2 regions of the Lawsonibacter asaccharolyticus genome follow, and region 1 is predicted to be linked to the other one. Evidence: predicted binding sites of a transcription regulator. Region 1 holds the regulator's gene; the other holds the start of a gene.

The links. The regulator HrcA, encoded in region 1, represses chaperone genes, less so after heat shock. The targets are predictions, from matches to a motif close to TGTTAGCACTCNNNNNNNNNGAGTGCTAACA.
Region 2: L9O85_RS11955 (Hsp20/alpha crystallin family protein) is a predicted target of HrcA. The motif match lies at 7,596-7,626, and genes of this name have one in related genera.

The regions. Positions count from the first base shown of each region.
Region 1 covers NZ_CP091870.1:2,793,885-2,809,552, reverse strand. The annotation lists gene smpB (SsrA-binding protein SmpB) at 1-88, opposite strand, end outside; gene L9O85_RS13515 (NYN domain-containing protein) at 191-1,003, opposite strand; gene L9O85_RS13510 (thiamine diphosphokinase) at 1,057-1,725, opposite strand; gene dnaJ (molecular chaperone DnaJ) at 2,028-3,188, opposite strand; gene dnaK (molecular chaperone DnaK) at 3,365-5,221, opposite strand; gene L9O85_RS13495 (hypothetical protein) at 5,263-5,400, opposite strand; gene grpE (nucleotide exchange factor GrpE) at 5,429-5,989, opposite strand; gene hrcA (heat-inducible transcriptional repressor HrcA) at 6,006-7,079, opposite strand; gene L9O85_RS13480 (MBL fold metallo-hydrolase) at 7,286-8,134, opposite strand; gene L9O85_RS13475 (cysteine desulfurase family protein) at 8,188-9,327, opposite strand; gene L9O85_RS13470 (hypothetical protein) at 9,674-10,336, shown strand; gene L9O85_RS13465 (transketolase) at 10,630-11,475, shown strand; gene L9O85_RS13460 (transketolase family protein) at 11,477-12,421, shown strand; gene L9O85_RS13455 (helix-turn-helix domain-containing protein) at 12,565-12,834, shown strand; gene L9O85_RS13450 (heavy metal translocating P-type ATPase) at 12,895-14,742, opposite strand; gene L9O85_RS13445 (heavy-metal-associated domain-containing protein) at 14,795-15,016, opposite strand; gene L9O85_RS13440 (hypothetical protein) at 15,057-15,218, opposite strand; gene L9O85_RS13435 (ArsR/SmtB family transcription factor) at 15,236-15,589, opposite strand.
Region 2 covers NZ_CP091870.1:2,482,355-2,498,022, forward strand. The annotation lists gene L9O85_RS11920 (ABC transporter ATP-binding protein) at 1-470, shown strand, start outside; gene L9O85_RS11925 (C45 family autoproteolytic acyltransferase/hydolase) at 485-1,582, shown strand; gene ggt (gamma-glutamyltransferase) at 1,717-3,438, opposite strand; gene L9O85_RS11935 (sodium:solute symporter family protein) at 3,504-4,889, opposite strand; gene L9O85_RS11940 (GntR family transcriptional regulator) at 5,263-5,943, opposite strand; gene L9O85_RS11945 (GNAT family N-acetyltransferase) at 6,052-6,510, opposite strand; gene L9O85_RS11950 (2-hydroxyacid dehydrogenase) at 6,527-7,516, opposite strand; gene L9O85_RS11955 (Hsp20/alpha crystallin family protein) at 7,748-8,170, shown strand; gene clpB (ATP-dependent chaperone ClpB) at 8,420-11,050, shown strand; gene L9O85_RS11965 (copper amine oxidase N-terminal domain-containing protein) at 11,228-12,640, shown strand; gene L9O85_RS11970 (S-layer homology domain-containing protein) at 12,842-15,091, shown strand; gene L9O85_RS11975 (RNHCP domain-containing protein) at 15,143-15,559, opposite strand.

The DNA.
Region 1 (15,668 bases):
GTTCGATCCCGGCTTCGTATTTATCCTCAATGAAGTAGTCGTGGTAGGCTTTGCTGTTTTTAGCCACGACTTTGACGGAATCGGCCACAGGAACACCTCCTCTCCATCTGCGCCTCCAAATACCTGGGGAGAATATAATGTACCACAGCCGTGGGGAAAATACAAGTGGAATCTGTGAACAGAGGGCCTTTTATTTATCCTTTCCCTGCTTGTCCCGCACATAGATGTCGGTGTTGTTGTCACCCACCTGGCGCACATCCACCTCGAAGCGGTCCAGAGATTTGATCATCTTGCTCAGCTTGGAGAAGCCGTAGTTCCGGGGGTCAAAGTCGGGCTGCTTCTTCATCAGCAGATTGCTCAGCTTGCCCATCAGCGTGTAGCCGTCCTCATCACACAAGTTCTCTAGGGAGTCGGCGATCAGCTCCACCATGTCCTGAGGCACCGCGCTGGCGGCAGGAGCGGAAACCGCCTGCTGGGCCGCCTTCTTGCTGCTCTTCTTGGAGCTCTTCTGGGGAACGGATTCCTTCTCCTGCTGGGCCGCCTGCTGGGCCGCGGCCCGGATGACCTCGATGTAGACAAATTTGTCGCAGGCCACGATGAAAGGCTTGGGCGTTTTTTTCTCCCCCATGCCGTACACCTTCATCCCCGCCTCCCGCAGGCGGGTGGCCAGCCGGGTGAAGTCGGAGTCGCTGGACACCAGGACGAAGCCATCACAGTTGCCGGAGTAGAGGATGTCCATGGCGTCGATGATCATGGCCGAGTCGGTGGCGTTTTTTCCGGTGGTATAGCTGTACTGCTGGATGGGGGTAATGGCGGTCTCCAGCAGGATAGACTTCCAGGTGGACATGTTGGGACTGGTCCAGTCGCCGTAGATGCGCTTGATGGTGGGGGTGCCGTAGACGGCCACCTCAGCCATCACATCCTTCATGGCGGTGCGGGAGGCGTTGTCCGCATCGATGAGCACGGCCAGCCTCAGGTCCTTCTCGCTGCTCTGGTCAGGCATGGGGGAGCTCCTCCCTTATAACAAAATAGTATTTCATTGCAAATTGCTCCTTTTCAGTCGCTCCACAGGGTGGGAAGCAGGTCATCCAGGGTCCCCCGGTCCTCCCAGGCCACCAAAAGGGAGCCCTCCTCCACGGAGATCCGGGCGGGCAGGCCCACGAACTCATTGCTGACCCCCAGGGGGAAGTCGCTGGTGAGCTCCGCGTGGTCCAGGGGGTATTTCAGACCCTCCAGGGTGACGCCCCGGGCAGTACCGCCGGCGCAGAACACGGAGACGAAGCCCTCCATGGAGGCGGGGAAGGAGAGCGTCCCTTCAGTGACCACGGCTGCCGCCTCGCCTTCTCCCAGCAGAACGCCCTGGGCCCCTTGGGCGGAGAGCCAGGAGAGCAGCTGAAGATTGGCCACCGTGTGGTCCAGACGCCCGCCCAGACAGCCCAGCAGCACAAAGCGCCGGTATCCCCGTTTCAGCCCCTGGCGCAGGGCGAAGCCGGTGTCCGTCTCGTCCTTGATCCTGGGGAGGCGGAGGACCTGGGGATGGTCTGGGACGGAGCCCAGCGAGTCGAAATCCCCTACTACAAGGCCGGGGTGGACGCCCAGCCGGGACAGGGTCTCATAGCCCTTGTCGGCCGCAATGACCAAGTCGCCAGGGACAGGCGTGAGGATGAAACCGGGGTCCAGGGGCATGGCCCCCACCACATAGCAGAGCGATGCATCGTTTGTCATATGGGTCTCCCTTCCGTGGACAGCAGAGCTGAGATGGGTGCCGGCCCCCAGGCAGGGATGGCGCTGGCAAGCTGAATGAGATCACGTTTTTTCTATTATAACATAAAATTTCCCCTTGTGGAGAAAAACATATACAGAAGGGGCGGAGAAAAGGAAACAGAAGGACATGCGCCCCGCAGAGGAAGAACGAGGCTGGGTCAAAAAATACGGGGCGCACGATGTGCGCCCCGCAAAGCTCCCGGCAACAGGGGTCCGGGGCGGCCCTGTACGGCCGCCCCGGACTCGCCGATTAAGATCCGAACCTATTTTTTCCGTTTCCGCTTGTCAAAGAAGCCCTTGAGCCCCTCTTCCTCCTCCTGCGCAGGGATCTCTCCCATAGCGGCGGCGAAGGCCCTCAGGGCCTCCTTCTGCTCTCCATTCAACCCAGTGGGCACCGCCACCCGGACGGTGACGTACTGATCGCCCCGCCCGCGGCCCCGAAGCTCCGGGATGCCCTTTCCTCTCAGCCGGAAGGTGGTGCCGGTCTGAGTGCCGGCGGGCAGGTTGTACTTTACCTTTCCGTCAATGGTGGGGATCTCCAGCTCAGCCCCCATGGCCGCCTGGTAGAAGGAGATGGGCTGCTCATACAGCACCGTGGTCCCGTCCCGCTGGAACTGGGGATGGGGCTGGATATGGACGCCTACGATCAAATCGCCGGCAGGACCGCCGTTCTTGCCTGCATTCCCCTGTCCGCGCAGAGAGACAGCCTGGCCGTCATCGATGCCGGCGGGGATGGTCACAGCGATGCGCTTCTGCTTCCTCACGCTGCCCGCCCCCCCGCAGGCCTTGCAGGGGCTGTGGATGATCTTGCCGGTCCCCCGGCACTTGGAGCAGGGCGCCGTACTGGTGAAGGCAAAGCCGCCCGCCCCCCGCTGGATGCGGACGGTCCCGGTGCCCCGGCAGTCAGGGCAGATCTCCGCTGTGGTTCCTGACTCACAGCCGGAGCCGTGGCAGGCGTCACACTCCTCGGTGCGGTTCAGGTTGATCTCCTTCTCGCAGCCGAAGGCGGCCTCCTCAAAGGTGATGGTGAGGCTGGCCCGCAGGCTCTCTCCCTTCTGGGGGCCATTGCGCCGGCCAGCGGAGGACCCGAAGCCCCCTCCGCCGAAGCCGCCGAAGAAGGAGCCGAACAGGTCGCCCAGGTCAATGTCTCCAAAGTCTCCAGTGAAGCCGCCCCCGCCAGCGCCGTAGTTGGGGTCCACCCCGGCGTGGCCAAACTGGTCATACCGGGCCCGCTTCTCCTTGTTGGACAGGATCTCGTAGGCCTCGTTGACCTCTTTGAACCTGGACTCCGCTTCTTTGTCCCCCGGGTTCATATCCGGGTGGTATTTTTTGGCCAGCTTCCGGTAGGCCTTTTTGATCTCTTCGTCAGAGGCACCTTTGCTCACGCCCAGGACCTCATAGTAGTCTCGCTTCTGTTCTGGCATAGTATCACCTCTATTCAGAGTGAAAAACGGAGCTGGGAAGGTGGAGATGAGCTCCTGCCTCCCCAGTGAAACGGGGTGCTCATCTCTTCACTCGCCACACTTCGCTCTTCCCTCTTATGGAAACGCAAGGGCGCGCAGGCGGGGCGATGCCCCGCCCGCGCGGACCATGAACGTTTTTATTTCTTGTCGTCGTCCACGACCTCATAGTCGGCGTCCACCACGTCGGGTCCGGCGCCGCTGCCGCCCGCCTGGCCGCCGAAATTGGCGCCGCCCATGTCCGGGCCGGGGCCGGCCTGACCGCCGTTCTGCTGATACAGCTTCTCGCTGACGGCGTAGAACGCCTTCGTCAGCTCCTCGGTAGCCGCCTTGATGGCCTCCACGTCGCTGCCCTTCTGGGTCTCCTTCAGGTGGTTCAGTGCGCTCTCCACGCTGTTCCTGTCGGACGCGGGGATCTTGTCGCCCATGTCCTCCAGGGTCTTTTCCGTCTGGAACACCATCTGGTCCGCCTGGTTGCGGATGTCGGCCGCCTCCCGCTGTTTCTTGTCCTCGGCGGCGAACTGCTCCGCCTCCCGCACGGCCTTGTCGATGTCGTCCTTGGACATGTTGGTGGAGGATGTGATGGTGATGTGCTGCTCCTTGCCGGTTCCCAGATCCTTGGCGGACACGTTCACGATACCGTTGGCGTCGATGTCGAAGGTGACCTCGATCTGCGGCACGCCCCGGCGGGCGGGGGCGATGCCGTCCAGGTGGAAGCGGCCCAGGGTCTTGTTGTACTGGGCCATCTCACGCTCGCCCTGGAGCACGTGGACCTCCACGGAGGTCTGGTTGTCGGCGGCGGTGGTGAAGATCTGGCTCTTCTTGACCGGGATGGTGGTGTTGCGCTCAATCAGCTTGGTCATCACGCCGCCCATGGTCTCAATGCCAAGGGACAGGGGGGTGACGTCCAGCAGCAGCAGGTCCTTTACGTCGCCGGTGAACACACCGCCCTGAAGGGCCGCGCCCATGGCCACGCACTCGTCGGGATTGATGCCCTTGAAGCCCTCCTTGCCGGTGAGCTTCTTCACCATCTCCTGCACGGCGGGGATACGGCTGGAGCCGCCCACCATCAGCACCTTGTGGATGTCACTGCCAGACAGGCCGGCGTCGTTCATGGCCTGACGGACAGGGCCGGCGGTGGCCTCCACCAGGTGGGCAGTGAGCTGGTCGAACTTGGCCCGGCTCAGGGTCAGGTCCAGATGCTTGGGGCCGGTGGCGTCGGCGGTGATATAGGGCAGGTTGATGCTGGTGGAGGTGACGCCGGAAAGCTCGATCTTAGCCTTCTCGGCGGCCTCCTTCAGGCGCTGCATCGCCACTTTGTCGCCGGTGAGGTCGATGCCCTCGGTCTTCTTGAACTCGGCGGCCATCCAGTCCATGACACACTTGTCGAAGTCATCGCCGCCCAGGCGGTTGTTGCCGGCGGTGGCCAGCACCTCGATGACGCCGTCATCGATGTCCAGGATGGATACGTCGAAGGTGCCGCCGCCCAGGTCGTAGACCATGACCTTCTGGGACTCCTCCTTGTCCACGCCGTAGGCCAGGGCCGCGGCGGTGGGCTCGTTGATGATCCGCTTCACATCCAGGCCGGCGATCTTGCCCGCATCCTTGGTGGCCTGGCGCTGGGCGTCGGTAAAGTACGCGGGGACGGTGATGACCGCCTCAGAGACGGTCTCACCCAGATAGGCCTCGGCGTCCGCCTTCAGCTTCTGAAGGATCATGGCGCTGATCTCCTGAGGGGTGTACTTCTTGCCGTCGATGCTCACCTTGTAGTCAGAGCCCATCTCACGCTTGATGGAGATGATGGTGCGGTCGGGGTTGGTGATGGCCTGGCGCTTGGCCACCTGGCCCACCATACGCTCGCCGTCCTTGGAAAATGCCACTACAGAGGGGGTGGTGCGGTTGCCCTCCGCGTTGGGGATGACGACGGCCTCGCCGCCCTCCATGACAGCCACACAGCTGTTTGTCGTACCTAAGTCGATACCAATGATCTTGGACATAATTTCGTTCCTCCAATATGAAAAGATTTGTATTTACAAGGTCAAAAGATGAAAGAGAGCAGATAAAAGACAAAAGAGAACAGGAAGCACATGCTGGCCGTCAGAAACAGGGCGTAGACGGCCGGGTCCAGGCAGAGGCACTGCCGGCAGGCTTTTTTCCGGATCATGGGATCTCTCACTGAGCTGTCTCCTCCATTCTGTTTTCCGTCAGTTGGCGACCTTCACCATGGCAAAGCGGACCACCTTGTCTCCCAGCCTGAAGCCGGCCTGGAACACCTCGGCCACGGTATTTTCTCCAAAATTCTCATCTTCAATGTGCATTACCGCGTTGTGAAGGGTGGGGTCAAAGGGCTGTCCCAGGGCCTCGATCTCGGTGATGCCCAGCTTTTCCAGCACAGTCTTCAGCTGGTTCATGGTCATCTCCACGCCCTTTTTATACGCCTCGTCTGCAGTCTCCTGCTTCAGGGCCCGTTCCAGATTGTCGTACACCGGGAGGAATGCCAGCGCGGCGTCCGCCTTGGCGTCGTTCCAGATGGCCTCCTTCTCCTTGGCAGTCCGCTTGCGGAAGTTGTCGTACTCCGCCGCCAGCCGGAGATATTTCTCCTCCTGCCGGGCCGCCTGGTCCTTCAGCGCCTCCAGCTCATCCATCAGAGGGTCGGTGGCCCCGGCCTCCGCTTCGGCCGGCTCCTCAGCCGCTTCCTTCGCGGCCGCCTCCTCCAGCTGATCGTCCAGCTCGGGGGGCGTCTTGTTCTTTTCTTTCTGACTCATGGGCTATCCTTTCCTCCTATTCCTGCGCCTGCCCGTCCCCGTCTCCTTCTCCGGAGGGGAGCTCTCCCTTGCCGAACATCCGGGTCAGGCTGTCGGCGAAGTAGGACAGGCGGGCGGTCACCTTTGCATAATCCATACGGGTGGGGCCCACCACACCAATGACGCCCCGCATGTTGTCGCCGATGTCATAGCTGGCCATCACCACGCTGGTGTCCTTCAGGGCCTCGTTCACATTTTCCGGGCCGATAAGGATGTTCATGTTCCTGCCGCCGTCCAGGGCGACCGGCAGCTTGGATGCCTCCGACTCCTCTGAAAGATAGGTCATCAGCGGCTTAGCCTTGTCCAGGCTGTGATACTCCGGGTGCTCCAGCAGGTGGGTGATCCCGGCGGTGTGTACTGTCTTGCGGCTCTGCTCCTCCAGGATCTCCATGGCAAAGTCCACCACCAGGGAGATCATCTCAAAGGCACCTGGGGCGGAGTGGGCCTCCATCTTTTCCAGTGCCTCCAGCATCTCAGCCAGTTCCAGCCCCACAAAGGAGCTGTTGAGCACGGCGGAGAGCAGCTGGAGCTGAGTCTCGGACAGCTCTCCCGGCACCCGGATGATCTTGTTTTTCACCACGCTGGTGTCGGTCATCACCACCACGATGAAAGCGCCCTTCTCCACCATCAGCAGATCGTACCGCTTCACTGTCACCCGCTCTGGGCCGGCCGCGATGGAGAACACCGGGTAGTCGCTGATCTGGGAGAGGACCTTGCCGGCCTGGTCGATGACCCGGTCCAGCTCCTCCATCTTCAGGTTCAGCGCTCTGTTGATCCGCTCCGTCTCCTGAAGGGTCAGCTGGTGCTGCCCCATCAACTCGTTGACATACAAACGGTAACCTGCGGCGGAGGGGACCCGCCCGGCGGAGGTGTGAGGCTGTTCCAGCAGCCCCATCTCGGTCAGGTCTGCCATCTCATTGCGAATGGTGGCGGCGGACACATCCAATCCAGCCAGCTGGGCGATGGCCTTGGAGCCCACCGGCTCGGCGGTGTTGATATAGGTCTCCACGATGGCCCGCAGGACCCGCTTTTTCCGGTCGGTCAGTTCCATTGCACGCTCACCTCGGTGTTTTTCTAATTTTAGCACTCATATTCCCTGAGTGCTAACGATAGAGTACCACCGGACCTCCAAATTGTCAATAGTTACTTTATGAATTTATTTTGAACAAACGGAAGAAGCCCTCTGCGATCTGTTTTTTGCAGAGGGCTTCTGAAATTGCTAATGAGTCCGTCCAAACATGGACGATATCCCGCTCCTTAAATACCCAGCCGCATTCCGCCGGTGAGGGGCTCCACCCGGTCCCCCAGCTCCTCCTTCAGCAGTGCAAAGGCGGCAGGACCAGTGCAGTGCCCCGTCCACAGGTGCTCCACACCCAGCTCCAGCAGCGCGGCGGCCACCTGGCGGACATAGTCCGGGGGACAGTTGAGCGCATTGGCCCCAGGACTGAGCATATGCAGGCCGCCCAGCAGGGCATACACCCGCTGTCCCGGGAACTGGTCCAGCACGCCCTTCACGATGTTTACCACACCCCCATGGCAGCAGGAGTTGAGCACCACCAGCCCCCGCCCGGTCTCCAGCACCATGGACTGCTCGTGGGAAAAGTCGTCGGGCAGGAACCGGTCCTCCCCCACCTTGCGCAGCAGATTGGGCTCCCGGCTGGCAAAGGGCCCGCCCCGGACGGTCTCCGGCGCCAGCCAGGCCCCGGGGCAGAGGGGGTACAGCCCATCCACCGGCACGAAGCGGTCCCGGAAGCCCTCCCAGATCTCCCGATGGATGCCCACAAATCTGGGGGAGCCTCCCGACTTGGAGTAGTAAGCCTCCCCCGCCTGGGGCCGTATATACACCGGGGCCCTGTCATTGAGGGCAAAAAAGGCCCGCAGGCCGTCGGCATGGTCGTAGTGTCCGTGGGACAGAGCCGCCAGTTCTACCCCATCCAAGTCCACCCCCAGCTTTTGGGCATTGTCCGCAAACCGGCCGGAGGAGCCCGCATCCAGCAGAAAGCGCCTGCCCCGGTACTCCAGGAAGAAGGACAGGCCGTGCTCCGCCTCCAGCCCCTCCCGGGCCGTATTTTCCATCAGGACCGTGATCCGCAGGTCCGGTGTCATCCCGCTCCACTCCTTTATTCTTTATTTGTTTTCTTCTGTGTCTGACGCTCCCCTCAGGACAAACTGGTGAACAGCTGGGCCTGAGCCTCCTTCAGCCCCTGGACCAGGGCGTCCACGTCCTCCCGGGCGGTGTCGTAGGAGAAGCTGATCCGCAGTATGCCGTCCAGCTGGGGTTTGGGCAGCTTCAGGGCCGCGTACACATGGCTGGGCTTGCCCTTGTGGCAGGCGGAGCCGGAGGAGACATAGATCCCCCTGTCGCTGAGGAAGCGGAGCACCACCTCGCTCTTGTAGCCGGGCAGGGTGACAGGGAGGATGTGTGGGGCGGTCCCCGCCCCGATCAGCTCCAGCCCCGGCACCTGCTCCCGCAGGGTGCGGGCGGCGTAGTCCTTCAGTTCCCGCATGTGGGCCAGGTCCCGCTCCAGGCTGGCCCGCCCCGCCTCCACCGCGGCGGCAAAGGCGGCGGTCTGGGCCGTGGGCTCCGTGCCGGAGCGCAGTCCCTCCTCCTGTCCGCCCCCCCGGATCAGCGGCGGCAGCCTCAGCCCCCGGCGGATATACAGGGCCCCGATGCCCTTGGGAGCGTGGACCTTGTGCCCGCTCACCGCCAGGGTGTCCACCCCCAGCTCCTCCGGGGTGAAGGGGACCTTCAGAAAGCCCTGGACCGCGTCACAGTGGAGCAGGGCGGGGCAGCGGGCCGCACGGATGGCGCGGGCGGTCTCGGCCACCGGGAGGACGGTGCCCAGCTCGTTGTTCACCAGCATCATGGCCACCAGGATGGTGTCCGGGCGCAGGGCCGCCTCCACCTGCTCTGCCGTGATGATCCCTTGCTGGTCCGGCTGGAGCCAGGTGACCTCATAGCCCTGCCGTTCCAGCTCCCGGATGGGCTCCAGCACCGCGGCGTGTTCGATGGCGGTGGTGATGATGTGTTTTCCTTTCCGCCGGTTCTTCTCCACTGCGGCGGCAATGGCCCAGTTGTCCCCCTCAGTGCCGCAGGAGAGGAAGTACACTTCCTCCGGGCGGCAGCCCAGGCCGGCGGCCACTTGTGCCCGATGCTCCTTCAGCCGTCCCGACGCCTCCTGGCCGAAGGCGTACCGGGAGGATGGGTTGCCCCACTCCTCCGTCATGGCGGTCACAGCCGCCTGAGCGGCCTCCGGCCGGGTCTGTGTGGTGGCGGCATTGTCCAGATAGTGAAACATAGTTCTGATTTCCCCCTGACGATCAAGTATTTTTCATAATATGCCCACTTCTGCGGAAAGTCAAGAAATCCCGCCTGCTCCGGCCTGACAGAAAAGCGCCCCAGTCCTTCCCCTCCAGGGGAGAAGGCATGGCACTGCCTCGCCCCTTTTCCCAAATTCGTCCATTTGATAAAATATTCCTCCGGTCAGAGAGCGGGCTTTTTTGACCGGGCGGTAAAGATTCCGTGACCAAAGTGTGAAGGTTGGGGAAAATTCCTTGACGGCGGAGGCGGATGTGGCTATGATAGCCCCAATCACTCCAGAGCGGAGTGAGAGACCCAAGGCCATCGTGGAAAAGGAGGAAACGATGAAAAAGCTAGTATCTGTATTTTGTGCCGGAGCCCTGCTGTTTAGTCTGGCCGCCTGCGTCGGAGGCGAGACGCCGACAGGGAGCGCGTCCGGGAGCCCGGACCCCGGCACCTCCGCCCAGGAGCCGGCAGGCTCCCAGTCCTCCGCCGGCAGTTCCAGTCAACAGGCGGACGGCTCGGCCGGCGGGAGCCAGGCCCAGCCCCAGGGGACAGAGTACACCCTGTACATCGGCATGGATGGGACATTTCAGGAATACCCTATGACCTATGAAGGGGAGCTGGACGAGCAGGGCCTGGTGCCCGCGGAGGCCATGATCGCCGGTATGGCGGAGCTCACCGGCTGGAACCTGGATCTGGCGGACGAGATCACCAGCGGTCCGGGCGGCATGACGGTGTCTTTTGCCGACACCTGCTCCATCTTTACCGGTCCGCCGGACCCCCAGAAGGAGGAGTTCCACGTGTATGACGCGGGGGAGCTGGCGGCCACCATCCTGGACAGCATCCAGCATACCCTCCAGTACAACTTTGTGGACCCGGAGAAGGGGGAGCCCTCTTCCCTGGACATCTACTACTGTGACGCCGCCGGGGAGAGCATCACCATCCCAGGCCTGGACGTGACCATCCCCATGGACACCCCTTACTCCGGGCTGGCGATGGCATGAGACGGTCGAAAAAGCGGCAAAGCCGCTTTTTCGAGAAAGATGCAGTCTGCCGCGCGCAGGCGCGAACTCTGCGAGGCTTTTTTCGGCAAACTGAGGCTCCCTGTCTCCCCCTTTGGGAACAGGGAGCCTCTTTTCTTTTTTATGCATGGGTCCATCCCATCGTTTCATGGAAAGTAAGCGGACGGTCCCTTGCACTTTTGGAAGGACTGTTTTATAATACGCATAGAAACGCTCCGGCCGCGGGAAGAGAGAGAAGGACCTGCGACCGGAAATCGAAGAAGAAGGAGAACGTCATGACAGCCAGTGAGAAAAAGCAACTGATGGCCAACGCCTGCAAGGTGCGCATGGGCGTCATCGAATCCACCTATGGCGCCAAATCCGGCCATCCCGGCGGAAGCCTGTCCGCCTCGGACCTGTTTACCTATCTGTACTTCCGGGAGATGAAGGTGGACCCCGCCGACCCCAAGTGGGAGGAGCGGGACCGCTTCGTCCTTTCCAAGGGACACACCGCCCCCGGCCTGTACGCCGCCCTGGCCCTGAAGGGCTTCTTCCCCTGGGAGGAGCTGAAGACCCTGCGCCACATCGGCAGCCGCCTCCAGGGACACCCCAACATGAACGAGACCCCCGGCGTGGACATGTCCACCGGCTCCCTGGGCCAGGGCGTGTCCGCCGCCGCCGGCATGGCCCTGGCCGCCAAGTACCAGGGGAAGGACTGCCGGATCTACACCCTGCTGGGTGACGGCGAGATCGAGGAGGGCCAGCCCTGGGAGGCCTTCATGTTTGCCCACCAGTATAAGCTGGACAACCTGTGCGTCATCATCGACAATAACAACCTGCAGATCGACGGGAAGATCACCGACGTGATGAGCCCCTACCCCATCCCGGAGAAGCTGCGGGCTTTCGGCTTCCAGGTCCGGGAGATCGACGGCCACGACTTCGAGCAGATGGAGTCCGCCTTTGACGAGGCCAGAGCCACTAAGGGCGTCCCCTTCGCCATCATCATGACCACCATCAAGGGCAAGGGGGTCTCCTTCATGGAGGACGTGGCAGGCTGGCACGGTAAGGCCCCCAACGACGAGGAGTACAAGACCGCCATGGACGAGCTGAAAGCCCGCCTGGCAGAAGTGGAGGGGATGTAAGATGGCAGATGTGAAGAAGATCGCGACCCGGGACAGCTATGGCAGCGCGCTGGCTGAGCTGGGCGCCTCCCATCCCGACCTGATCGTGTTCGACGCCGACCTGGCCGGCGCCACCAAGACCGCCGTATTCAAGAAGGCGTTCCCCGACCGCCACTTTAACTGCGGCATCGCCGAGGCGGATATGATGTCTGCTGCCGCCGGCGCCGCCGCCATGGGACTGGTCCCCTTTGCCTCCAGCTTCGCCATGTTTGCCGCCGGCCGCGCCTTTGAGCAGGTGCGCAACTCCATCGGCTACCCCCACCTGAATGTGAAGATCGGTGCCACCCACGGCGGCATCTCCGTGGGCGAGGACGGGGCCTCCCACCAGTGCTGTGAGGACTTCGCCCTGATGCGCACCATCCCCGGCATGGTGGTCATGTCCCCCTCCGACGACGTGGAGGCCCGGGCCATGGTGAAGGCGGCCTATGAGCATGAGGGCCCCGTATACATGCGCTTCGGCCGCTCCGCCGTGCCGGTGTTCCACGAGGAGGATGGCTTCACCTTCCAGATCGGCAAGGGCGAGGTGCTCATGGACGGCTCCGACGTGGCTATCATCGCTACCGGCCTGCTCTCCTATGAGGCGCTGGAGGCGGGCAAGGCCCTGAAGGAAGCCGGGATCAGCGCCCGGATCATCAACATGGCCACCATCAAGCCTCTGGACGAGGAGCTGGTGCTGAAGGCGGCCCAGGAGTGCGGAAAGATCATCACCTGCGAGGAGCACTCCGTCATCGGCGGCCTGGGTGAGGCGGTGTGCGCCCTGCTCAGCGAGAAGTGCCCCACCCTGGTGCGCCGCATCGGTGTCAACGACGAGTTCGGACACTCCGGCCCCGCCGCCGACCTGCTCAAGCAGTTCGGCCTGAGCGCGGAGCATATCGTGGAGGTCGCCAAGGACTTCTGCGGCAAATAAGTGGACGGCGGCCCCCTGTTCCCCCTCGGGACAGGGGGCTTTTATTGGGCAAAAATATAATTATCGCCAGATAGTGATCATTGCGCCATAGCATTTGCTGTGATCGAGAAAATCGCAATAGCAATAATTTGAAAGGAGCGATTATGGCAAAGCTGATACAGGAACTCAGCATCGGCGGGAACCTGCGGAAACTGCGGGAGGCCCGGGGGCTGACCCAGGAGGATGTGTGCGCCAGGATGGCACAGCTTGGCAGGCCCATGCTCCAGTCCGCCTATTCCCAGATCGAGACCGGGCGGAGAAATCTGTTCGTCAGCGACCTGATTGCCCTGAGGACCGTGCTGAACGCCCAGTACGACGATTTTTTCCGGGGGCTGGTGCCCATCGACCGGTACAAGGATGAGACGCAGACGTGAGAAAACCAGGTGCCGCCCCGGGGGCGGCACCTGGTTTTTTAGTCTTAAAAGGGACCTTTGTCATTTTGCCCGCAGCATCCGGCTGGCGTTGAGGATGGCCAGGACCGAGACGCCCACGTCGGCGAAGACGGCCCACCACATGCCCACATAGCCCAGAGCGGACAGGACCAGCACCAGCCCCTTCACCGCCAGGGCGAAGACGATGTTCTGACGGACGATGGACAGGGTCTTGCGGGCGATGCGCACCGCCTGGGCCAGCTTGGAGAGGTCATCGTCCATAAGCACGATGTCCGCCGCCTCGATGGCCGCATCAGAGCCCAGCGCTCCCATAGCCACACCGATGTCCGCCCGGGAGAGGACGGGGGCATCGTTGATGCCGTCCCCCACAAAAACAAGATTTTCCTTGGGCTGCTTCTGGGCCAGCAGGCGCTCCACCTGGTCCACTTTGTCTCCGGGCAGCAGCTCGGCGTGGAACTCATCCAGACCCAGCTCCCGGGCCACGCCCTCGGCGGCGCTCTGGGCGTCGCCGGTGAGCATGACCGTGCGGCGGACTCCGGCGGCCTTCAGGTCAGAAAGGGCCTGGGCGGCCTCCGGCTTGGGTTGGTCGGAGATGACGATGTGACCGGCGTATTCCCCATCCACCGCCACGTGGATGATGGTGCCCATGTGGCGGCAACGGTCCTCAAAGGAGATCTGGAACTGGTCCATCAGTTTCTGATTGCCGGCCAGCACGGTCCTGCCATCCACCACGGCCTGGACGCCCCGGCCGGCGATCTCCTTGACGTCGGTGACCCGGGCCGGGTCTGGGGCGGGCCGGCAGGCGGCCTGGATGGACAGAGAGATGGGATGGGTGCTGAAATGCTCCGCCAGGGCGGCCAGCTCCAACAGTTCCTGTTCGCTGAGCTGCTGGGGGTGGATCACCGTGACCTCGAAGGTGCCCCGGGTGAGGGTGCCGGTCTTGTCAAAGACCACGATGCCTGCCCGAGCCAGGGCCTCCAGGTAGTTGCTGCCCTTCACCAGAATGCCATGCTTGGAGGCACCGCCGATGCCGCCGAAGAAGCTGAGGGGGATGGAGATCACCAAGGCGCAGGGACAGGACACCACCAGGAAGTTCAGCGCTCTGGGGACCCACACGCCCCAGCCTCCCTCAAGCAGCAGGGAGGGGATAACGGCCAGGGCCAGGGCGGCAAAAACCACGGCGGGGGTGTAGTACCGGGCGAATTTAGTGATAAAGTGTTCCGCCTTGGCCTTCTTTTCGCTGGAATTCTCCACCAAGTCCAGGATCTTGGCCACGGTGGATTCCCCAAAGGGCCTGGTGACCCGGACATGGAGCAGGCCGGACAGGTTGACACAGCCGCTGATCACCTCGTCCCCGGCGGCTACGTCCCGGGGAAGGGATTCCCCGGTGAGGGCGGCGGTATCCAGCGCGCTGTTTCCCTGGGTGACTATGCCATCCAGGGGGACCCGCTCGCCGGCCTTGATGACGATGGTGTCTCCCACCGCCACCTCATCCGGGTCCACCTGGACCAGCTGGCCGTCCCGTTCCATATTGGCATAGTCAGGACGGATGTCCATCAGGGCGGCGATGGACTGCCGGCTGCGCCCCACAGCCACGCTCTGGAAGAGCTCGCCCACCTGATAGAAGAGCATGACGGCCACGGCCTCGGGGTACTCCCCGCAGCCGAAAGCGCCGATGGTGGCGATGGACATGAGAAAGTTTTCGTCAAAGACCTGGCCGTTGCGGATGTTCTTCACCGCCCTCCACAGTACATCCCAGCCGATAACAGCATAGGGGATGAGGTAGAGCAGGAGAAGGACCACCCCCTGGGCGGGGACGGTGTAGAGGAGCAAAAAGAGGACGGCGCTGATTAGGATGCGGGAGAGCATTTTTTTCTGCTTTTTTGTCATGGCGGTTCCCTCCAGAGTCGGGGACAGAGGGGAAGCTCCCCTCTGTCCTGTTTTATTTCACCAGGATCTCGCAGTCAGGCTCCACTTTTTTGCAGACCCTGACTGCCTCCTTCACGATCTCATCAAAGCGGGCGTCATCCCCCTCGATGGTCATCTTCTGGGCCATAAAGCTGACGGAGGCAGCGGTGACGCCGTCGATCTTCTGGACGGCGGCCTCCATTTTGGCGGCGCAGTTGGCACAATCCAGGTCTACCAGTTTGAACGTCTTTTTCATCTTCAACACTCCTCAAAACTTTTGATGGGTCATGGTCTCATTACCACCGAGTCCACCGGGATACAGCTGGACGGGACGGAACACGGTTGGAGGGAGGCACCGCCCCCTCCAGAAAGGCGCAGCAGGCTGGCACGGCGGTCTCCTCCGCCACCGCCCGGCGGTCCCCCTCTTCGGCCAGGGCATAGGCAAACGTGATCCGCAATGAAAGAAAGCCACCGCTCACTCTTCCACGTGTTCCATCCCCTGGCTGATGATGCGGCAGACGTGCTCGTCGGCCAGGGAATAATAGAGGGTCTTGCCATCCCGGCGGAATTTGACCAGCTTGCTGCTCCGCAGGACCCGCAGCTGGTGGGAGATGGCGGACTGGGTCAGTCCCAGCAGATCAGCGATGTCGCACACGCACAGCTCGGACCGGAGCAGGGCGTAGAGGATCTTGATCCGGGTGGAATCCCCGAAGATCTTGAACAGGTCGGCCAAGTCGCTGAGCACCTCATCCGGCGGCAGGACCTGACGGACCTGGTCCACCGCGCCCTGGTGCACCTGGGTGATCTCACAGTGATCGACGAATTCCATAGCGGTCTCCTTCCTAACGATTAAACATATGAGCGCTTGTTCATATATTATACTATGACAAGGGAGCCCATTTGTCAAG
Region 2 (15,668 bases), 310 kb from region 1:
TCAGTCCCAAGCTGATCGTCTGTGACGAGTGCGTCTCCGCCCTGGATGTGTCGATCCAGGCCCAGATCATCAACCTGCTCATGCACCTGCAGCAAAAGCTGGGCATCGCGCTGGTCTTCGTCTCCCATGATCTGCGTGTGGTACAGCACATCTCCACCCATGTGGCGGTCATGTACCTGGGCAAAGTGGTGGAATATGCGGAGAAGCAGGAGCTCTTTGCCCACCCCACCCACCCCTATACCCAGGCTCTCCTCTCCGCCGTCCCCCTGCCAGACCCCACACGGCAGCCGGAACGCATCATCCTTCAGGGCGACCTGCCCAGCCCCATCGCCGTCCCCAGCGGCTGCCCCTTCCACCCCAGATGCTTTGCCGCCATGGCAGAGTGTGCCTCTGCCGTCCCGGAAGCCAGGGACATCACGCAGAACGGACATATCTGCAGCTGCCTGCTGTGCGGACAGTCTCAGTCTTAAGGAGGTATTTCTGTATGAATTCCCAATATCAGCACGCCTATTGCCAAGTGAGCGGCACGCCCTTCGAGCAGGGCGTCCAGCAGGGGCAGGAGCTCTCTGATGCCATCCGCCGCAACCTGGCTTCCGTCCACCGGAAGCTGGAGCAGGAGAAGGTGGACCTCCAGGCCTATCAGGCCTTTGTGAACCAAAACCTCCGTTTCTTCCAGGAGCAGCGGCCTGAGATGTACGAGGAGCTCCAGGGCATCGCCCAAGGCAGCGGTCTGCCCCTTGACGACATCCTGCTGCTGAACATCCCCGCCTATTTCCTCTGTGAGTCCTTCCGTCACATCACGCAGGAATGCAGCATGCTCTGTGTCCGGGGACAGGCTGCCGCTGACGGCTGCACCTACATCATCAAGAACCGGGATATGGGCATGCCCATGGAGCAGGCTCTGGTCCGCCACATCTACCCCGACGGCCAGGAGATCATCGAGGTGGGTGGGGCCGGTATCCTCACCTATCCCGCTGTAGGCATCAACAGCCATGGTCTGGCTGTGACCACCACCGGCTTCTGGACAGAGAAGGACCCCACCCGCATCGACCGGGTGGAGGAGGCCGATATCTTCCTCAATGTGCGGGTCCTCCTCTCCTCCTGCAGGACCGCCGCCCAAGCGGTGGAGTTCTGCCGCACCGCCCCCCGTATGAACGGCCTGAACGTCATTGCCGCCGACCCCACAGAGGCCTATGTCATCGAGATGACCTCCGACGAGATCTATGTGGAAAAGGATGAGGGCAGGGGGGTCCTCTTCCGCACCAACCACGTGGTCAGTGACCAGCTCAGCCATTTCAATCCCCCAGAGGAGAACTACCCCTCCACTCACAAGCGCTATGACCGCATTGCCCAGATGGTAGAAGAGCGCTACGGCTCCCTCCGGTTCCAGGATCTCTACCGCATCATGTCAGACCACACCAACGAGCCGAACTGTATCTGCCGTCATCCCCACGAGGGCGTCCCCGCCACCACCGTTTCCACCACCCTCTGCGTGGTAGAGGACCGCGAGGTGTGGACTACGCTGCAAAATCCCTGTCTGGCCCTGCCCCATGTCCAGATCGGAGAGCCCTCTGCACAGTGAGTCCCCTGTGCCAGGTTCTGGCCCCGGTACGCACCGTCCCTTCTCTTTATTGGTTCCCAATATCAAAAAATGGTCAGCAGAAATTCTGCTGACCATTTTTCTCTTTTCGCTTTTTGATGCTTCAGGCAGGCCGCTCAATCCTCCTGACTGATCCCGTCCAGCACCATATGCCCGTCAGAGAGAAGGGCTCCGCCGCAGCCGTCCACCCGCTGGGTGCCGGCAGCGTGGTACTCCCCGTCCACATACATGACGCTGTTGAGCATGGTGCTCATGGCCTGGTCCACCGGGACCCGCACCGGCCGGTGCCCCTTCTGTTCCAGAAGCCGGATGGTGTCCTCTGAGATCCCGAACTCCAGCTCCAGTCCCTGCTCCCGGGTCAGGCAGTTGAGGTAGGGCTGGCGGACCAGCTGCTCCGGCAGCATCCCAAAGTCCACCGCATTGACGATCCCCTGGAGGGTTCCGGTGATAATCCGGGGACCGCCCGCCGCGCCGATGGCCAGATAGGGCCGTCCGTCCTTGAACACCATGCTGGGGGCCATGGAGGACAGAGGCGTCTTCCCCCCCTGGATGCTGTTGGCGCTTCCATAGGTCAGTCCCTGGCTGGTGAGTGCGCCCGGCTTGGCGCTGAAGTCGGACATGGCGTTGTTGAGCACAAAGCCGCAGCCGTCCACCACGATCCCGCAGCCGAACCAGTCCCGTACAGTCTGGGTCTGGGAGACCGCGTTCCCAAAGCGGTCCATCACTGCAAAGTGAGAGGTGTTTCCTGGGTACTCCTTGGCCTCGATCCCCTCCGCCGGAGCGTATTCCCCCGCCGTCTCCGGTGATGAGAGGGCATACCGCTCCGCCGCATGGGCCTTGCTGGTCAGCCGCTCCACGTCCACCTGGACGAAGTCGGGATCGCCCAGAGCCACGCTTCGGTCCGCAAAGCCCAGCTTCATGGCCTCCGCGATGGCATGGATGGAGGCGGCGGTGTTGTGTCCCATGGCGGCCAGATCGCTGTGCTCCAGAATGTTCAGCATCTCCACCACGGCGCATCCGCCGCTGGGCGGCGCGAAGGCCGCCACCTCCAGCCCCCGGTAGGTGGTCTTCACCGGGGTACGGTACTTGGGCTGATATCGGCTCAGGTCCTCCAGGGTAAAGCACCCGCCCCGCTGGTTGATCTGCTCCACCATTTTCCGGGCCACCGGCCCGGTGTAAAAGGCGTCCGCCCCCTCCGCCGCCACCAGCTCCAGCAGGCCGGCCAGCTCAGAGTTCACCTGCTTCTCACCGAAGCGGTAGCGGCTCCCGTCCGGCTTCAGATACAGCCGCCGGAACTGGGGTGAAAGATCCAGCTTCCGCCGGACCGAGTCGTCCTCCATGGTGAGCTCTCCGGTATAACTGGTGCCGAAGCCCTCCCGGGCACAGCGGATGGCGGGAGCCGCCGCCTGCGCCAGCGTCATAGTGCCGTACTCCCGCAGCATGGTTTCCATGGCTCTCAGCAGCCCCGGAATGGCTACCGACTGGCCCCCCAGGTCCTTCCACTCGTCCTGGACCTCTCCATCCTTGAGGAACAGGTCCTCCCCCGCCTTGGCGGGAGCCACGCCCCGGGCGTCCAGCGCCAAGACCTTCTGATCCCGCTGGGAGTACAGCAGGCTGAAACAGCCGCCCCCGATGCCGGAGTGGTGGGGCTCCACCACAGAGAGGGTCAGAGAGACCGCCACGGCGGCGTCAAAGGCGTTCCCTCCGGCCCGCAGCATCTCCAACCCCGCCCGGGTGGCATAGATATTGTTGCAGCTGACCGCTCCGCAGTCCCCGTGGGCGGAGGGCTTGCTCCACCGCGAGGGCCACATGTACTGCTGCTTCTTTGCTTCACTCATACTTGATCCGCTTCCCTTCCCGGCCGCGCCGGACAGTGTTTTCATCGAGTCTTGTTCGGATTCTATTATTCCTTCGCCAAACCATGCATCTTTTTACTGGTCGCCAGAGATACCACAACACCCACTGTATAGCTGACCAGCACTGTGGGGTAGACCGCCTCCAGTGTGTCGGTCAGGCCCAGCAGCATCCAGGCCACACCTACCACCATGCCGCTGGCCATGGCCCAGAAGGCCCCCTGCCGGGTGCAGCGCTTCCAGGTCAGGCCCACCAGGATGGCGAAGCTCACCGGGGCGGCGGCCACGTGCTGCAGGGTGAGGAACAGGTTGGTGAGGGCGGCGCTGGGCATGATGACCGCAGGGATCAGAGTCAGGTAGGCAAAGACGAAGGTGATGATCTTGGACAGCTTCAGCAGCTTGGCGTCGTCCACGTTGGGATTGATGTCGTTTTTATAGACATTGGTAATGATGGTGCCTGTGGCCAGCATCATGGTGGCCATGGTAGCCGCGATGATCATGGTGGCAAAGGCAAAAATGATCCCAGCGAAAGCCGGATTGCTGAAGGTCTTGATGGAGTAGGCAAATGCGGTGGCACCGTCGCCCAGGTCCGCACCGGACGCCTTGGCAAAGATGCCGCAGGTGGCGGTGAGCAGGCAGATGGGGGCAGCCAGCACATAGCCCAGGATAGAGCCGGTGCGGGCGGCGGAAGCGCTCTTTGCGGCCAGCAGGGGCTGGAGCACGGACTGCATCACTGCGGTGGACAGGCAGCCGCCCAGGATCCAGGCGATGATGCGCTGGGTGGGCATATTGCCCATGGAGGAGTACTCTGCGGGAAGTTCAGAGAGCATCACGGTGAAGCCGCCGAACTTGGGCAGCGTCATGAGCACGAAGGCAATGAGCAGGATGTAGATGCCGAAGCATACGATGCGCCCCACAGCGGACATGCCCCGCATGCCGGAGAAGCTGGTGTAGATCACGGCGATGGTCAGGCCGATGAGCATGGCCAGCGTGATGTTCAGACCGGGGATGGCGATCTGGATGATGGAAGCCACGGTCTTGAGCTGATAGGGGATGTACAGGAAGCCGTAGACGATCCAGGCGTAGGAGTACAGGCGGCTGGTCTTGGTGTCGAAGCGCTTTTGCAGATAGATGGGCACCGAGTCGCCGGGCATGTTGTTGCGGATCAGCTTGGCGAACAGGGCCAGCGCGATGAAGTAGAAGGAGCCGGCGATGGAGTACCAGGCCCCGGAGATGCCCAGGGTGTAGCCGTTCTGAGCCGCCCCTACCACGGCCATGCCGCCAATCTGCCAGGCAGCAAAGACACAGCCCAGAGTCAGGGGGCCCATGGTCTTGTCACCGCCCGACCACTGGTTGGCACTTTTGATCTTGGTGCCGGACCAGACACCGATCCCCACGATAATGACAAAGGTCACGATCCATGTTGCGATTAACATACGGTTCTCTCTCCCTTTTGTTTATTTGCAGCGGATGCCGGCGCCGCCCCGCCTCCGGATGCGGAACAGATACCGCCCACCGCAGCTGCTCAAACCTGCCTGTGCCCTCCCCTTGCAACATATTACATTTTTCCTGTTTTATTAAATATGTAATATATTACTTGAGTTCTAAAAAAGGAGAGCGCGCAGAACCGCTATTCTGTTCGCTCTCCAATACACTTGTTTTATGGCCTTATCATAAGATATTTTAGGGGCAATGTCAAGAACTTTTTCGAGCTCTGGTTGAAAACATTTTATATGGGATATATTTACATATTCAGACAAGTCAAACGGCCGCATCCTCCTGGGACACGGCCGTCCATGTTTTCTTCCACTATTCCGCCCAGAAACGGCTGACGGTGCGGCGGTAGGAGTTGGTCAGGTGTCGGGCCATGGCCTGCTCTGCCCGCTCGGCGCTCCCTTCCGCGATGGCATCGCAGATGGCCACATGCTCATCAAAGACGATCTTGGCGTCGATGGAGTTGTTATACACCGACTTGACCTCAAACCGGAGATAGTGGTCCAGGAGCAGCTCGCACTCCCGGTAGAGCAGGCGGTTCTGAGTGGCCGCCGCCACTGCCCGGTGGAAGATGTGGTCCAGGCGGTACAGGTGCTGCCCATCCCTGGTGGAGAGCTGGTCCCGGAGGCGGTCCAGGCTCTCCCGCATGGCCTGAAGGTCCCGCTGGGCAGCACGGTTCGCCGCCAGCTTCGCGTTGATGCACTCGATATACATCCGGGTCTCCAGGATGTCCCGGGCGTCCCGGTCAGACACCGGCACCACCTGCACCCCCTTGCCCCGGGAGAAGGAGACATAGCCGTCCTTCTGGAGCTCCAGCAGAGCCTCCCGCACCGGGGTTCGGCTGATGCCCAGCTCCTTGCAGATGTCGTCCTGGGAGTAGATGGCCCCTACCCGAAACCGGTTGAAGAGGATCGCCTCCTTGATCAGGCGGTATGCCTGTTCTTTATAAGAGGGCGTGGCCCCCACATCCTGTCCGCCAAACAGCTCCTCTGCCATAAGCTCTCCTCCCGTCCCATGCCAGCTTTTCCCCATCTTACCATCCCCGGACGCCCGGTGTCAAGCGGAGCTACGTACCTGCTCCCGGGGCAGCGGGGTCTTAGCGGATCAAGGCTCCCCGCGCCGCGGTGGAAGGTGCTGTCCTCCCCTGTGCCACTCCATATGGTACTCTTCCCGGCCGGTGTTCTCCTCCCGCTCCGCGGCCCGGATGGCAAAGCCCTCCCGCTGGTAAAAGCGGACCGCCGGGCTGTTCTCCCGGTACACGTGGAGTGTCAGGCTCTCCCGCCCCTCCTTGGCCCGCTCCAGCAGCGCCCGCCCGATTCCCCTGGACCGGGCGGCACGCCGGACGAAGAGCCCCGCCAGATAGTCGCCGGTCAGTCCCGCAAAGCCCTGGAGCCCCTCCCAGTCCTGATAGACGAACACCTGGGCGGCGGGCAGCGCCGCCCGCACCTCCTCCATATGGTCGCACCAATAGCTCTCAGGAAGAAAGCAGTGGGCTTCCAGGTTGGCGTCCAGCCAGATCTGCATCACCTGGTCCAGATCCTCCGGACGGAGAGCCCGGATCATAATGCCGCCCCCCCTCTTACAGCCCGTTGACCACGTTGGTGGGCCGCTCTCCGTTCAAAATATGCCGGGCGTTGGTCCACATGGTCAGATGCGCCTTGGCAAAAGCCCCCCCGGAGCTGCCCCCCAGGTGGGAGCTGTAAACCACCCGATCTCTGACCTCCGGCGGCAGGTCCACCAGAGGGTGGTCGCCGGGGGTGGGCTCCGGGAAAATAGTATCCAGCGCCGCGCCCCGGATGGTCCCGTCTATGAGTGCCTTCCGCAGGGCCTGGTTGTCCACCAGGTCGCCCCGGCCGCAGTTGACCAAGATGGAGTTGGGCTTCATCCGGGCCAGGAAGGCCCCATCCACCATCTCCCGGGTCTCGTCGGTGACCGCGCAGTGGAGCGAGATGATGTCGCACTGGGCGGTCAGCTCCTCCAGAGGCAGATAGGTCACCCCAAAGTCCTCCTCCACCTGAGGCGGACGGCGGTGGCGGGTGTAATAGTATAGCTTGCAGCCGAAGCTGGCCAGCCGCCGGGCGGTGGCCTGGGCGGTGTCTCCAAAGCCCACCAACCCCACCGCACACTGGAACAGGCCGGGGGCGTGGGCGGCGATGGCCTTCTGCTTCATCTGGATCTGTTGCCCCTGGATGACCGCGTTGTGTCCAGGGATGCCGAAGCGCAGAGCCATCAGCATCAGCATGATGGTGTGCTCCGCCACCGATTCCGCGTTGCACCCCTTATTGTTGCACACATAGATCCCCCGCTCCCGGGCGGCCTGGCAGTCGATGCAGTTGTACCCTACACCCTCAGAGTGGATCATCTTCAGCTCTGGAAGCTGGTCCATCACATCGGGACCCACATCCGTGATGGCATCCACAAAAATGATCCTCGCGTCCGCATTTTCCTGGGCCGCCTGGACATAGGTCTGGTCCGGGCGGCGGAACACCAGCTCCACCGGCATCTCATCCGCAAATGGGGGCCGGTACACGTCATAGCGGTCTCTGGGGCCAAAAACTAATATCTTCATGGGGTGCCCTCCTTATTTTAATTGTATGACAATTATACCACCCGTTTTTCGCCAATACAAGGGGAGCCTTTCTGCAAAATATTAGCACTCTTATTTATTGAGTGCTAATATTTACACTTGTGACACATCTGTGTAACAAAAAATTCATAATCCCTCACTATAATAAAGCCAAAGTTCAGAGAGGCCCGGGCCGGAGGATGCTCCGCCCGGGACCGAAAGGAGTTTTGACTTATGTATATGATCCCCTACACCCGCCGCAGCAACAGCAGCATGATGGATCTGTTTGACGAGTTGGAGCGCAGCATGTTCGGCGAGAGCGGCCGCCGCACGCCGGTCTTCAGCACTGATATCCGGGACGAGGGCGCCCACTACCTGCTCCAGGCCGACCTGCCCGGCTTCCGCAAGGAGGACATCGATCTGGATGTAAAGGACGGCGTGCTCACCATCTCCGCCAAGCACCAGGCCGATGACCGCACCGCCGCCGACAACTACATCTGCCGGGAGCGCCGCACCGGCAGCTTCTCCCGGTCCTTCACCCTGGACGGCATCCAGGAGGACGCCATCCGGGCCTCCTATCAGGACGGGGTGCTGGAGCTCATTCTGCCCAAGCGGCAGGAGGTCCTTCCCCAGTGCCACAAGATCCAGATCCAGTGAGGTCTCCCCAGCCGCGGTCAGGCGGAGCCGGCGTACCGGCTCCGCCTGACTCTTTTCCAAATCGCGTTTCTTCCAAAACTCAATTTTCAGTTTGTGTGCCCCTGCAGGACGCAGCACACAAAAGTATGGAAACTTGAAAAAAGACTTGCAAATCTTGTCCAATGGCTCTATACTAATTTTAGCAGTTAAGTTTATCGAGTGCTAAAGTTTAAGAATCAATATAGATCGGATCTAGGAGGTGTTCCTTTTATGAATATGAATCAATTTACCCAGAAATCGTTGGCCGCCATTCAGGGCGCCCAAGACATCGCCCTGGAGTACGGGCACCAGCAGATCGAGCAGGCCCATCTGCTCATGGCGCTGGTCCAGGACGGCGAGGGGCTGATCCCCCAGCTGCTCACCAATATGGGCCTGACCCTCCCCAGCTTCCAGGCCGCCGTCCAGCACGAGGTGGAGAAGCTGCCCCGGGTCTCCGGTGGAGGCCGGGAGGCGGACAAGGTCTATGTGGCTCAGGACGTGGACCGTGCCCTGAAATCCGCCGAGTCCGCCGCGGCGTCCATGAAGGATGAGTATATCTCTGTGGAGCACATCCTGCTGGGCCTGCTGGACAGTGCCAACAGCGCCCTGAAGGAGCTGTTCCGCACCTACAACGTCACCCGGGAAAAAGTGATGCAGGCCCTGACCTCTGTCCGGGGCAACCAGCGGGTCACCAGTGACAACCCTGAGGAGACCTATGACGCCCTGAAGAAGTACGGCACCGACTTGGTGGAACGGGCCCGCCAGAACAAGCTGGACCCGGTCATCGGCCGGGACGACGAGATCCGCAATGTCATCCGCATCCTCTCCCGCAAGAGCAAAAACAATCCCGTCCTTATCGGGGAGCCCGGCGTGGGTAAGACCGCCATTGCCGAGGGACTGGCCCAGCGGATCGTGAAGGGAGACGTGCCCAACAGTTTGAAGGACAAGACCATCTTCTCCCTGGATATGGGCAGCCTCATCGCCGGGGCCAAGTACCGGGGCGAGTTTGAGGAGCGGCTGAAGGCCGTCCTCAACGAGGTGAAGAAGTCCGAGGGGCGTATCATCCTCTTTATCGACGAGCTGCACACCATCGTAGGGGCGGGCAAGACGGAGGGCTCCATGGATGCGGGCAATCTCCTCAAGCCCATGCTGGCTCGGGGAGAGCTGCACTGTATCGGCGCCACGACCCTCAACGAGTACCGGCAGTATATTGAAAAGGACGCCGCTCTGGAGCGCCGCTTCCAGCCTGTCATGGTGAATGAGCCCACGGTGGAGGATGCCATCGCCATCCTCCGCGGCCTGAAGGAGCGGTACGAGGTCTATCACGGCGTCAAGATCACCGACGGGGCCATCATCGCCGCCGCCACTCTCTCCAACCGCTATATCACTGACCGCTTCCTCCCCGACAAGGCTATCGATCTGGTGGATGAGGCCTGCGCCATGATCCGCACCGAGATCGACTCCATGCCCACCGAGCTGGACGTCATCCAGCGGAAGATCATCCAGCACGAGATCGAGGAGGCCGCTCTGAAAAAAGAGACAGATAAGCTGTCCCAGGAGCATCTGTCGGAGATCCAGAAGGAGCTCTCCGACATGCGGGATGAGTTCAACGCCAAGAAAGCCCAGTGGGAGAACGAGAAGAACGCCATTGGCAAGGTCCAGAAGCTCAGGGAGGAGCTGGAGGAGGCCAACGCCCAGCTGGAGAAGGCCCAGCGGGAGTACGACCTGGAGCGGGCCGCCCAGCTCCAGTACGGCCGCATCCCCGAGCTGAAAAAGGCCCTGGAGGCGGAGGAGCAGATCGCCAATGAGGGGCGGCAGCGTTCCCTGCTGCGGGACAAGGTCACCGAGGAGGAGATCGCCCGCATCATCGAGCGGTGGACCGGAATCCCCGTCTCCCGGCTCATGGAGGGGGAGCGTGAGAAGCTGCTTCACCTGGAGGACATCCTCCACCAGCGGGTGGTGGGCCAGGACGAGGCGGTACGCCTGGTGTCCGAGGCCATCCTCCGCAGCCGGGCCGGCATCGCTGACCCCAACAAGCCCATTGGCTCCTTCCTGTTCCTGGGCCCCACCGGCGTTGGTAAGACCGAACTGGCCAAGACCTTGGCTGAGGCCCTGTTCGACAGCGAGAAGAACCTGGTTCGCATCGACATGAGCGAGTATATGGAGAAATTCTCCGTGTCCCGGCTCATCGGGGCTCCTCCCGGATATGTGGGCTATGAGGAAGGCGGCCAGCTCACTGAAGCGGTGCGGCGGAAACCCTACTCCGTTATCCTCTTTGATGAGGTGGAAAAGGCCCACCCGGACGTATTCAATATATTACTTCAAGTATTGGACGACGGTCGTATTACAGATAGTCAAGGCCGCACCGTGGATTTCAAGAACACTATCATCATTCTTACCTCCAACCTGGGCAGCCAGTTCCTGCTGGACGGCATCGACAGCCGGGGGGAGATCAGCCAGGAGGCCCGGGAGCAGGTCAGCGATCTGCTCAAGCGGTCCTTCCGCCCGGAGTTTCTCAACCGGCTGGATGAGATCGTGTTTTACAAGCCCCTGACAAAGGACAACGTGACCCATATCATCGATCTGATGGCCGCCGACCTGAACCGCCGGCTGGAGGACAAACAGCTCACCGTGGTCCTCACCCCCGCGGCCAAGGAGGAGATCATTGCCAGCGCCTACGACCCCATCTACGGCGCCCGGCCCCTGCGCCGCTATCTCCAGCATACGGTGGAGACCCTTATCAGCAAGAAGATCATTGCCGACCAGGTGGAGCCCGGCTCCCGCATCACCGTGGACTGCCGGGATGGACAGCTCACCGTGGACAGCCGGGAGGTGCTCACCGGCGAGGTCATCGACGCCTGATTCCTCCCCTATTCCTCCTTTTTTCGGCGCGGACCTGCGGGCCCGCGCCGGATTTTTTCTTCCTTCTCCCTCTCGCTCCTTGTCTTTTCCCCCCGGATATGGTATATTGAGACCGGAAAAAAGCTCGGCTTTCGGGCCGCCTGGCGGCCCATGTCAATTTTAAGGAGTGGATCTGTCATGTTAAACCGCGCGTTCCGCACCGCCCTGTGCGCCGGCGCCCTTCTTCTGGCGCTCTGCCTGCCCGCCTCCGCAGCCCAGGAGGGGGATTTCTCCGTCCTGGTCAATGGGGAGGCCGTCACCTTTACCGACGCCGCCCCCCTGCTGAAGGACGGCCGTTCTTTCCTGCCCATGGTGGAGACCTTTGACGCCCTGGGCTTCGCCCAGGGGGATATCACCTGGGACGCCGCCACCCGCAGTGTCACCGCGGCCAAGGATGACACCTCCATCACCCTGACCATCGACCAGAAGGAGCTCACTGTGACCCGTGGGCAGGAGAACGCCGCTGAGACGGACACCATCACCACCGATGCCGCTCCCTTCATCGACGCCGCCTCCTCCCGCACCTACGTCCCCGTGGGACTGGTGGCCGGTGCCCTGGGGTACAACGTAGGCTGGGATGCCCAGACTTCTACTGTCATCATCGACGACGTAGATGCCATCCTGGCCGCCAACTCCGAGACCTACGCCATGATGGACCGGTATCTGGAGTACACCCGGGATCTGACCGGCGGCACCTGCAAGGTGGAGGGCAGTCTGGCAGTGGAGATGGAGCTCTCCTCCCTCATGACCGGCGGCATCCAGGGAGATTACTCCATGCTCCAGAGCGACAGCTCCGCTTTCCAGTTCAGCACAGAGCTGGATATGGAACTGTCCGCTCCTGATGCTGAGGTATCCGCCCAGATCGATCCCATCGACCTGGAACTGCGGGGCGACCTGGAGGAGGGCCTGTTCTACTTTTCCTCCGATGCACTGACCCAGATGTCCGATCCCAGCGTCACCGGCCTGTGGTTTAAGATGGATCTGAAGTCCATGATGGACCAGCTCTCCCTCCAGACCGGCCTGGACTACACCGACCTCCTGCTCATGGCCCGGGCCGCTCAGGACATGAGCTTTGCCGACTCTCTGGCCCTTATCCTGCGGGAGGTCCCCCTCACCTCCGCCTCCATGACCACTCGTGATCTCCTGGCTCTTTATAACAGCATGTTCTCCGACAGTGCCCTGGAACAGAAGGGGACCACTTATATCTCCACCACCCAGGCAGAGGACATGGACATCACCTTTACTCTGTTCACCTCCGACTCCAAGGTCACCGGCTATTCCATGACCATGAAGGCGGACCAGGAGGGGGCCATTGTGTCCGTGGACGCCTCCATGAAGGGCAAAGAGCTGGCTATGACCATGGAGATGAGCACGCCCGCCGTCATCGACGAGGCCTCCGGCGTCTCCATTCCCGGCTTCACCTACACCGTGACGATGGACGGCACCTACTCCGCCTCCAGCACCCAGCCCCAGACCCAGCCCCCCGCCGGCGCCGACGTGGTGGACCTGATGGAGCAGCTGACCGTTGAGATGGATCCGGTCTCCGTCTGAGCCGCCCCCGGACCATCAGCCCCCGGCCCGCTCCCGTGTGACATCTCTCATACGGGAGCGGGCCTTTTTGACGCTGTTTTCCCCTTCCGCGGCGTATTTTTCAGCTCTGCCCCTTGGCCTGGCGCTTGTCTTTCCACCCCGGATATGATAGGATGGAGACAGGCTTCCGGGCCCGAAATCGTCTGTATTGGAGGCATCTCTATGAAGTGCGGCCGTCTTCTGCCACTCCTGCTCTCCCTCCTTCTGTCTGTCTCGCTGCTCGCTCCGGCGGCCCTGGCCCGGGAGACCGAGTTCTTCCCGGACTTCCCGGAGCCGGTCCCCGCCTCGGCCCAGGACTGGAGCCCCGCCGACCCCAGCAGCTTTGATGCGGCCCGGCAGGCACTTCTGACCGCCGTTCGGGAGGAGGATGCCTCAGAGCGCTCGGTCCTCTCTCTGCTGTCCAGGATGACGGACCGCTTCAACGAGCTGCTCACCGAGTACTACTTCTGCTCCCTGGACTATATGCGCTCCCCCGCCTCCTGCACCCAGGAGTATGTCCGTTACAGCTCCGTCTGCGGTCAGGCGGAGAGCGACTACCTCTCCGCCGTCCAGGAGGTGCTGAACAGCGCCTACGGCTCCGTTCTGGCCCGGCTGCTGGGGGAAGGGCAGGCTCAGTCCCTCCTGTCCACCTCTCCCAATACGTGGGAGGAGCTGGCCCTGCTGGAGCGTGAGACTGCTCTGGTCAACGAATACTGGGAGGCGGTGGTCCAGGAGCCCTCTGTCCAGTCCGGCGGCAGGACCTGGACCCGTGCCCAGGCGGACGCCGCCTATCTGGTGGGCTCACTGGAGGAGGATGCCTATCTGACCCTGGTGGGGGAGCTGGCCGCCGTCCGCAATGGGGTCCTCGCCCCTATCTACCTGGAGCTGGTAAAGGTGCGCAATCAGTACGCCGCCTCCAAGGGCTATGATGACTATGTCCAGTACGCCTATCAGACTGTCTACGGCCGGGACTATACGCCGGAGGAGGCCGCCCTCCTCCATCGCGCGGTCAAGGCCCTTCTGCCCCGTCTGGAGTCCGAACTGCTGATCGCCCAGTCCCGCCTCAGCTCCCTGTCCCCCGTCCGGCTCTCCTCCCTGGAGGACATGACCCAGGAGGAGGTGCTGGACGCTGTGGAGCCCTATATGGATGCAGTCTCCAGCGAATACAGGGAACTGTACGGCTATATGCGGGACAACGGTCTCTACGATCTGGACATACTGGCCAGCTCCAGCACGCTGGGCGTCACTGTCAGCCTGCCCGCCTATCGCTCTGCCTATATCCTCAGCTCCGCCCAGGGCAGCTATCTGGACGTAAAGACCCTGATCCACGAGTTCGGCCACTTCGCCAACCACTGCCTGGCTGAGGATGAGCAGTTCTGCTACGACGTGGCCGAGACCCACTCTCAGGGGCTGGAGGCCCTGTACCTCACCTTTGCTGACAGCTTGGCGGGCCAGGCGGGCGGGGACGCCTACCGGGTGGCCATTCTCTCCGACCTGCTGGGGATGCTGTACTTCTGCATGTACGACGAGTTTGAGCAGGCGGTCTATCAGGCGGACGGCCTCACGGTGTCCGGGATGAACCGGCTCTACCGCTCTATCTCGGAGTCCTACGGCTTCCTCTACTCCATCGGCGGGGAGGAGGCCTATGACTGGGCCGCCAACTCCCAGCTGTTTGAACAGCCCTGCTACACCATCAGCTATGTGACTTCTGTTCTCAATTCCCTGGAGCTCCTTGTGGACTCCGCGGAGGACTTCGATGCCGCCGCCGACACCTATCTGGCCCTGGTGGCCCAGACAGACACAGCCGGCTACCGGGACGCCGTCGCTCAGGCGGGTCTCACAGACATGCTCCAGCCCGGTGCCGCTCAGGATGTCCTGGAGGCGGTGGAGCAGTATTTCTATCGGGAGATCTGCGGTCTGTCCTTTCCCGACCTGACGGGCCACTGGTCTGCCCGCTACGCCCTGACCTGCGCCTCCTCCGGCCTCTTTTCCGGGGATGAGGCCGGCAACTTCCGCCCGGACAGCGGCGTGACCTGGGCGGAGCTGCTCACCGTGCTCTGGCAGGTGGCCGGCGCCCCCCAGCTGTCCGGTCCCTGGGACGGGGCGTGGTATGCCGGCGGGGCCAACTTCGCCCTCTCCGCCGGGCTGGTCCGTGAGGATGCGCTCCTGCCCCAGCAGGACATGACCCGGGAGGACGTGGCCCTGGTCCTCTACCGCTTTGCCCTCACTCTGGGTGCCGAGGCCCTGACGGACACCGGGGCACTGATGGCCTATCCGGACGGCGGAGAGCTCTCCGGGGAGGGGGCTGCCGCCGTGGCCTGGGCCCTGGAGCAGGGCATCCTGGCCGGACAGCCAGACGGGCGGCTGGACCCCGAGGGGGCCGTCACCCGGGGGGAGCTGTCCGTCATGCTGGCCAACTTTGTCTACGCCTGATGAAAAAAGAGGACGCCGTGGGCTGAGCCCGCGGCGTCCTTCGCGTTTTCCTCAAATCGTTTCACCCATCAGCTCAGTCAGCTCCTCGATCCTCTCTAGCGGAAAGGGCGGGAGGCACAGGGGCTTCATGGCAATGGACATGAGCTTCATGGGGCTGTCGTCCGCCGCCACGCGGTTGGAACTCAGTGCGCCGCAGCGCCGGCAGCGGTGGATCACTGCCCATTCCCCGTTCTTCCTCACCCACACCGCCACCGCATCCATGACGCTGCCGCAGTCTGATGCCCGGTCTCCCGGTTCGTTGTCCAGGTGGAGGCTGGACAGGCAGTTGGGGCAGTGGTTCCGGTGGCCGCTCCCGGCCCCATCCGATACCACCAGGCGGCCGCACGCCTTGCAGGTGAAGCTGTCTGTACAGGGGTGGGTCTTATAATATCCTTTTTCGTATTTCTGTCTTTTATGTTCCCGATTCATGGTTTGGTCCCTCATCTCATCAAATATCATGACAGTGCCGGCACGGCCGGCCTGCACGTCTTCTGTTCAGGACAACAAAAAATGGATGGCCCCGCTGGTCCCGGGCCAT